DNA from 2 places in the Streptomyces sp. NPDC006476 genome. Region 1 is predicted to be linked to the other one. Evidence: riboswitches for the same ligand, from Rfam matches in the RefSeq annotation. Region 1 holds a riboswitch; the other holds the start of a gene.

Region 1 (4,206 bases):
CAGCCGGTCGGCGCCCAGCATGCCGCGCAGCACCTGCTCCGCGATGTCGTCCGGCAGCATCCGGAAGTAGTCCACCGGCGCCCACGGCGTATGCGAGAAGTGACCGATCCTGAGGTCCGGGCGCAGCTCGCGCAGCATTCCCGGCACCAGCGTCAGGTGGTAGTCCTGCACCAGCACCGCGGCGCCCTCCGCCGCCTCCTCGGCCAGCGCCTCGGCGAACGCCCGGTTGTACGTCTCGTACGACGCCCACTGCCGTCGGAACTCCGCGTCGAAGACCGGCTCCAGCGGGGTCTGGTACAGCATGTGGTGGACGAACCAGAGCACCGAGTTGGCGATGCCGTTGTACGCGTCGGCGTGCACGTCGGCCGGGATGGCGAGCATGCGCACGCCCTCCTCGCCGACGCCCTGCCGTACCGCCTCCCGGTCGCCGTCGGACAGCGCGGAGCACACCCACAGGGCGCCCGCGTCGGGCCCGATCGCCGACAGACCGGAGACCAGCCCGCCGCCGCCCCGTTTGGCGGCCAGCGAGCCGTCCTCCTGTACCTCGTACGAGACCGGGCCGCGGTTGGACGCGACCAGCACCTGATGAGCGCCGTGCGTGGAAGCCATACGCCTCAACCTAGCCCGGCCCGGAAACACTCAAACGTATGGCCGGTTCACGGCCTCGCCCCGTATACGGCCCGCTCCGAGGGGTTACGCGACCTTGCGCTCCGCGTACTCCGCGATCTCCGCCATGGGCGGCCGCTCCTCGGTGTCCACCGAATAGGTGCGCGGCTCGAAGCCGTCCTCGCCCCGCTCGAACTGGGTGAGGGAGGGACGGATGAGGTGGCCTCGGGCGAGCCGGAGCTGGGCCGTGCGGTAGATGGCGGCGGCCATGCGGCCCAGGGCCTGTCCGTCCTGGTGCCGGTGCTTGCGGACGCCGACGTCGACCTGGGCGAGGGCGTCGAGGCCGACCAGGTGCAGGGCGTCGACCAGCATGCCGAGTTCCACGCCGTAGCCGACGGGGAAGGGCAGCTGTTCCAGCAGGCTGCGGCGGGCCGCGTACTCGCCGCCGAGCGGCTGGACGAAACCGGCCAGTTGTGGCCAGTGCATGTTGAGCAGCGGGCGGGCCATGAGTTCGGTGACCCGGCCGCCCTGGCCGCTCGCGCCGGCGAGCGGGCGGTCGTACATGCCCTTGACCAGGTCGATCCCCGGGTCGGTGAGCAGCGGGCCGACGATGCCGGAGACGAAGTCGGAGGAGAACTCCTTCAGGTCTGCGTCGATGAAGCAGACGATGTCCCCGGTGGTGGCCAGCAGCGAGCGCCACAGCACCTCGCCCTTGCCGGGTACGGCCGGGAGGCGGGGCAGGATGTCGTCGCGGTGGACGACCCGCGCGCCGGCCGACGCGGCGACCGCCGACGTGCGGTCGGTGGAGCCGGAGTCGACGACCACGATCTCGTCGACCAGCGGGACCTGCTGCATCAGGTCGTGACGGATGATCGCGACGATGTCGCCTACCGTCTCCTCCTCGTTCAGCGCGGGCAGCACGACGGACACCGTCCGGCCCGTTCGTTGCTTGGCGGCCAGGATCTGGTGGAGCGGTCGGTCGGTGACGGACCAGGAGCGGGTGCTCAGCCAGCGCTCGACTTCTTCCAGCACGTAGGCGGCTCCTCACTTGTCTCGCGGTTCGGACGACTCTCTCAACTGTCCTGGCCTTCGGTTACAGTCTTGAACAACGTCGATGACCATCGCATGTCCGAGGTCATTGAACGTACAACCGAATACCGCTCATCCAGAGGGGCAGAGGGACACGGCCCGATGAAGCCCCGGCAACCCTCCAGCCGGTCTCGTAGATCGACGTTGATCATTCCGCGAGGCTCCCGGCTAGGGAAGGTGCCAAATCCGTCTCACGGCGAGATGCGTCGTGAGGAAGATGAGGAGAAAGGGCCTCGCCTCACATGGCTGCGCAGACTGTTGCAAGCACCACCGACTCCCAGGCCGTCGACCTCGGTCCCGCCGCGGCGCTGAGCTGCCGCGAATGCGGCCACCGGGTACCGCTCGGCCCGGTCTTCGCCTGCGAGGAGTGTTTCGGCCCGCTCGAGATCGCGTACGACTTCTCGGTCTACGACACCGAGGAACTCCGCAAGCGGATCGAGGCGGGACCTTCGAACATCTGGCGTTACGCGCCGCTGCTGCCCGTTCCGGCGGACGTGGCGACCAAGCCGAACATCAACCCCGGCTGGACCAAGCTCGTCAAGGCCGACAACCTCGCGCGCGAGCTGGGCGTGACCGGTGGCCTGTACGTCAAGGACGACTCCGGCAACCCGACGCACTCCTTCAAGGACCGTGTCGTCGCCCAGGCCCTGGAGGCCGCGCGCGCCTTCGGCTTCACCACCCTCTCCTGCTCCTCCACCGGCAACCTCGCGGGCGCGGTCGGCGCCGCCGCCGCCCGGGCCGGCTTCCGTTCCTGCGTGTTCATCCCGCACGACCTGGAGCAGGGCAAGGTCGTCATGGCCGCGGTCTACGGCGGTGAACTCGTCGGCATCGAGGGCAACTACGACGACGTGAACCGCTTCTGCTCCGAGCTGATCGGCGACCCGGCCGGCGAGGGCTGGGGCTTCGTCAACGTCAACCTGCGGCCGTACTACGCGGAGGGCTCCAAGACCCTGGCGTACGAGATCTGCGAGCAGCTCGGCTGGAAGCTGCCCGACCAGCTGGTGGTGCCGATCGCCTCCGGCTCCCAGCTGACGAAGATCGACAAGGGGCTGCAGGAGCTGATCAAGCTCGGGCTCGTCGAGGACAAGCCGTACAAGATCTTCGGCGCGCAGGCCGAGGGGTGCAGCCCGGTCTCCGTCGCGTACAAGGCGGGGCACGACGTGGTCCGGCCGCAGAAGCCGAACACCATCGCCAAGTCGCTGGCCATCGGCAACCCGGCGGACGGCCCGTACGTCCTGGACATCGCACGGCGTACCGGCGGTGCGGTGGAGGACGTGAACGACGAGCAGATCGTCGATGCGATTCGGCTGCTCGCGCGGACCGAGGGCATCTTCGCGGAGACCGCCGGTGGGGTGACCGTCGGAGTGACGAAGAAGCTGATCGAGGCGGGTGTGCTGGATCCGGCGCTGACGACGGTCGTGCTGAACACGGGGGATGGGCTGAAGACGCTGGATGCGGTGGCCGGGACCGGGTTGACTGCGACCATTCGTCCCAGCCTGGAGTCGTTCCGCGAGGCTGGTCTCGTATAACCCGTCGTCGTCTGCGGGCCGGTCGGGGCTGGTCGCGCCCACGCGGCGGTAGCCGCACATTGGACACAGCCCCGCGGCCCTTGAAAGCCATCACCCGACCGGAGGTCTCATCGTGAGCGTCAACGTCCGCATCCCCACCATCCTGCGCACCTACACCGGCGGCCAGGCCGAAGTGAGCGCCGAAGGCGCGACCCTGGCCGAGGTCATCGCCGATCTGGAGAAGAACCACACCGGGATCGCCGCCCGGGTCCTCGACGACCAGGGCAAGCTGCGGCGGTTCGTCAACGTGTACGTCAACGACGACGACGTGCGGTTCGAGCAGGGGCTGGAGACGGCCACCCCGGACGGTGCGGGCGTCTCGATCATTCCCGCGGTCGCCGGCGGCTGACCGGATGACCGATCATTACCGTCGGTAACAGCGATTACCGAGTGTTCATCGAATTGCCTCCTCCGCGAGAGAAACGGAGGGGGCAATTCTGCATGGTTGAGCACGGTACAGTTGGGGAACCTGCTGCCTCCCGCATGCCGAACGCATATGAGTGCCGTCTCCGGATGCGATGAGAAGTAGCCAAAGTGTGCGCGTCTTTTGCGCCTTATGCGCCCTTTATGGGGCCCGACTTGCCCTGAATTCGGGTGAATTCTCACTACATTCCGGACCCCTGACGTCCAGAATTCTCGTCCGATTGACCTGTTGCAGACGGCAGTTGGACAGATACATTCAGCCGCGGTCGACGCGTTCCGGCGCACGCCCCCAAACCGTGGGGGGTGAGGTCTGACCCGGACCCGCGAAGTGCGGGTCTGTGCAAGGGCCAGTAATAGGGGAGTTAGGCATGGCTCAGGGCACCGTCAAGTGGTTCAACGCGGAGAAGGGGTACGGCTTCATCGCGGTCGACGGTGGTGCGGATGTTTTCGTCCACTACAGCGCCATCCAGATGGACGGGTACCGCACCCTGGAAGAGGGCCAGCGGGTCGATTTCGAGAT
Region 2 (4,206 bases), on a different contig from region 1:
ATGAGTTCCAGCGCGGGCTGGTTGGTGGCCGCGTTGGGGAACCACTTGATCGTCAGACTCAGCTTCTGGCCGCCCTTGGCGCGGATGCCGTCGCTTCCGGTCTTCCAGCCGGCCGCGTCCAGCAGGGACTTGGCCTTGGTGACGTCGAAGGTCAGGCCGGAGGCGAGGTCGGTGTAGTCGGGTGTGGTGTGCGCGAGGATGCTGGTGGCCGGCCGGGTGCCGGTCGGGAACACGGTGTCGGCGATCTGCTGCCGGTCGATGGCGTGGAGGATCGCCTGGCGTACCTTGGCGTCCTTGAGCAGTGGCCGGGAGTTGTTCAGGCCGAGACCGAACACCACCCCGGGGTTGGCCCGTCGCTGGAGGGTGACCTGACCGCCCTTGAGGGCCGCCTCGTTGGCCTTGCCGACGCTGGAGACGGCGTCCACCTGACCGGACTGCAGGCTGCCGGCCCGCACACCCGCCTCCGGCACGACCTTGAACACCAGCTTGTCGAGATATGCCTCGCCCTTCTTGGACCACAGTGATGATCCCCAGGCGTATCCGGTGCGCCTGGCGAGTGTGAGGGACTGGTTCTGCACGTACTGCTTCAGCACGAACGGTCCGGAGCCGGTCACCCCCTCGCTGCACTTCTGCTGCGGGGTCTTCTTCACGCTGGCCGAGGACTCGATGCCGAGCGAGTGCGTTGAAGTGGCCTGCAGGAACTGGGCGTTGGGCTGGCTGAAGGTCACCTTCACGGTGAGCGGGTCGACCACGGTGGTGCTCTTGACGCCGCTCAGGTAGCCCTCGGCGAGCGTGCCCAGGGCGCCGAGCTTCGGCACCGCGTCGAAGTTGTCCTTGACCACCTGCGCGGTCAGCTTCGAGCCGTCGCTGAAGGTCACTCCGGAACGCAGATGGAAGGTGAAGGTCGTGGTGTCGGGACTGACGTCCCAGCTCTTCGCCAGCCACGGCACGATCTTGCCGGTCTTCGGGTCCTGGTCCGTCAGGGAGTCCACGATCTGGCGTACCGAGTAGATGGTCTCGTTGCTGGCGACCTGCTGCGGATCCACGCAGCCGGAGTCCGATCCCACCGCGAAGGTCAGGGTGCCGCCGGACCTGGGCTGTCCGGTGCCGCTGCCGCCGTCGCCGCCGCCCGATCCGCAGGCGGTCAGCAGGGCGCCGGTGGTCACAAGGGCGGTCAGTGCCGCCCACCGAGAGGTTCTGACATGGGGAAGTGCGATCACGGAGGGCTTCTCCTACTCGTGTCACCAGGCACGGCGGTGGTACGGGACTCGGCCGTGCGGGGGCGTGCGGACCCGATCGGCGTGATGCCGATGTCGGGGAGCGCTGGGCAGACAGGGATCAGCGGAAAGGAAGAACGGGGATCAGCGGAAACGAAGTACGGGGATCAGGCGCAGACGGATGCGGCGGCGACTGGTGCCGGACGGCGACCAGCGCGGAAAAGGCGCGTCAGGCCTGACAGAGACAGCTGGTCGAGCGCTTGAGATCGATGTGGCGCCGACGCGAGAGCCGGGAGAACACAGTGGCGCCGGCGAAACGGGCGCTGAGGTCACCACCGTGCCGCATGTCGGTCCTCCACCTGTCCGGCCCCGGTCACGGGGCCACGCGCTTGCGGGATCATCGGTGATCCCGCCGGGCTTTCACCTGGAGCACCCCACCGCGTGGGAGGGTTGCCGGTCAGCGAGCCAGGGCTTGACGCTGACACTCAATGCCACTCGTGATCGTACGGAGAGATCTTGCCGTTGGTCAATGGCCGGGCCCGGCTCACGAACCGCCGCGCTCGCGGGGGATCTTCTGACCGGCCTCGATCGCCACCGGCAGCCGGTTCTCGGCCGGGGGCAGCGGGCACGTGGCCAGGTCCGTGTAGGCGCACGGCAGGTTCGTGGCGCGGTTGAAGTCCAGGACGACCCGGCCGTCGGCGGCGGGCGGCTCCAGCCACAGGGCCCGGTTGGCGGCGTACGTGGTGACCCCGGAGGTGGCGTCGGTGAACAGCACCAGCAGCCGGCCCTCGCCGGCGCCGGGGAACGCGGTGAGGGACAGCTGGCGTCCGTCCAGCTCGAAGTCGATCCTGCCCGGAGCGTCGTAGACGTGCTCCAGGCCCTCGACGGCCGCTCCCACGGTGGTCGGCCGGGGTGTGTTGAAGGGGACGTAGCGGCCGGTCACGGCCCAACGCGGGTCGGGTGCGTAGGCCGGCGTTCCGGTGAAGGCCGTACGCCGGGGCGCGTCCGGGTGTCGGGGGCGCACGATGTCGTGGCCGCCGCGCTTGGCGACCTCGATGACGGCGTCTCCCCACACCGCGTTGACGCCGCCGCGCTCGGGCAGCACGCCGAAGCGGTGTTCACCGCGCACCGTGGTTCCGTCGACGACCAGTTCCTCGCCGTCGTCGAGGGTGACGACGACCCCGTCGGGGCCGGTGTGCCAGGCGCCGGGGGCGTCCGGGAAACGCTGGGGGCGGTCGTCGAGCCAGTGTTGGCCGGTGATCGCCAGAAACCCGTGCGGGGCGGAGAGTCGGGCCTCCTGGGCCCGGTACCACTCCAGCCAGGTCTCGGTGAAGGTGTGGAGGTCGGTCGTGGTGGCCTCGGTGGTCAAAGGAATCTCCTTCGTGCAGGGGGCTGTCGGGTCTTCGGGTTGGTTCAGCGGGCGAGTTCGCCGAGGAGTCGCCAGGTGCGTCGGCGGTCGGCCTCTCCGGCGATCTCGGTGCCCGAGAACACGACCTCGGTGGCGCCCGCGTCGCGGTAACGGCGCACCTCGGCCTCGACGGCACGCTCGTCGCCGATCACGGCGAGGTCGGCGGCTCGTCGGGCGCCGGAGAGTTCGATGACCCGCGCGTAGGACGGGATGTCTTCGTAGAAGGCGAGGTTCTCGGTCGCCTTGGCCCGTACTGGCTCCACGTCGTCGGTGACCACGCCCGGCACCAGGGCGACGATCCTGGGCGCGGGGCGGCCGGCGGCCTCCGCGGCGGTGGTCAGGGCGGGCACGATGTGGTCCGCCAGGGCGCGCGGTCCCGCCAGGTACGGCAGGATCCCGTCCGCCAGTTCACCGCTGACCCGCAGCGCCTGCGGACCCATCGCGGCGACCAGCAGGGGGACACCTCTCTCGGCACCCGGTACCCGCGCCGGGAGCGGGGTGGTGGCGGTCAGCAGTTCACCGTGGAAGTCGGCCGTGCCGGTCTCGGTCAACTGCCGCAGTGCGGTGAGGAATTCGCGCAGCCGGGCGATGGGCCGCTCGAAGGGCAGGCCGAAGGCGGTCTCCGTCAGCAGTTTCGTGCCCAGGGCCAGACCGAGGTGGTAGCGGCCGTGGGTCGCGACCTGGGCGGTCTGGGCCTGGCTGGAGACGAGCAGCGGGTGGCGGCCGAAGACGGGGATCGCGGAGGTGCCGACCTGCAGTGCGGGCACCTCGCGCCCGACGATCGCCGCAAGTTGGGGCGAGTCCGCGCCGAAGGTCTGCCCGAACCAGGCCGATGTGACACCGGACTCCGCTGCCTCATGGGCCAGTCGTACGGCGGCGTCGACCTGGTTCGGCGCGTCGGACGCGGTGAGTACTACTCCAACCGTCATGTCGGTTCAGAACGGGTGTCGGCCGGAATCGCATTCCGGTTCATGTGTGACAGCTTCTTGTCAGTCATGTGTACGAGACCCGGCGTGGGGGCTCAGCCCGCCTGCCGCCGGTCCGGGGCGGACCGGTGGGTGAGCGGTTCACGCAGGCCGAGGTTCTCGCGCAGCGTGGTCCCGCTGTACTCGGTGCGGTAGACCCCGCGTTCCTGCAGTTCCGGGACGAGCAGGTCGACGATGTCGTCGAGGCCGTCGGGAATCAGGTACGGCGTGACGTTGAAGCCGTCGACCGCGCCGTGCCGTACGAAGTGGGCGAACTTGTCGGCGAGGCCGGACGGCGTACCGACGTGCCCGCGCTGTGGGCCCAGCGCGATGACGGTCTCACGCAGCGACCAGCCGTGCGCCTCGGCCTTCGCCCGCCACTCCGCGACGACCGCACGCGGGTCGGCGATCCGGCGGGCGCCGAAGGAGCCGTCGTTCTCGGTGACGACCGGGTCCTCCTTCGGCAGCGGCCCGTCGGCGTCACGGTCGGAGAGGTCGATGCCCCACAGCAGCCCGGCGATCCCCAACGCGGTGGCCGGGGTGACCTGTTGCAGCCGGATCCACTGCTTCTTCTCCTGGGCCTCCTTTTCCGTCGCGCCGATGATGATCTCGGTGC

Evidence for each region. A riboswitch is a leader RNA that binds a small molecule or an ion and turns the genes downstream of it on or off. The one in region 1 is predicted to bind S-adenosylmethionine.
Region 2: it holds a riboswitch for S-adenosylmethionine, as region 1 does, so the genes downstream of both, ABZZ74_RS09490 (putative leader peptide) here and thrC (threonine synthase) in region 1, are expected to answer to the same signal.

Annotation. Positions count from the first base shown of each region.
Region 1 covers NZ_JBEXPK010000007.1:218,610-222,815, reverse strand. The annotation lists gene ABZZ74_RS10650 (trehalose-6-phosphate synthase) at 1-609, opposite strand, end outside; gene ABZZ74_RS10645 (glucosyl-3-phosphoglycerate synthase) at 694-1,638, opposite strand; SAM riboswitch class I at 1,765-1,919, shown strand; gene thrC (threonine synthase) at 1,938-3,224, shown strand; gene ABZZ74_RS10635 (MoaD/ThiS family protein) at 3,337-3,612, shown strand; gene ABZZ74_RS10630 (cold-shock protein) at 4,055-4,206, shown strand, end outside.
Region 2 covers NZ_JBEXPK010000006.1:230,782-234,987, forward strand. The annotation lists gene ABZZ74_RS09485 (ABC transporter substrate-binding protein) at 1-1,220, opposite strand, end outside; gene ABZZ74_RS09490 (putative leader peptide) at 1,447-1,563, opposite strand; SAM riboswitch class IV at 1,598-1,710, opposite strand; gene ABZZ74_RS09495 (DUF1684 domain-containing protein) at 1,762-2,586, opposite strand; gene ABZZ74_RS09500 (LLM class F420-dependent oxidoreductase) at 2,631-3,554, opposite strand; gene ABZZ74_RS09505 (NtaA/DmoA family FMN-dependent monooxygenase) at 3,647-4,206, opposite strand, start outside.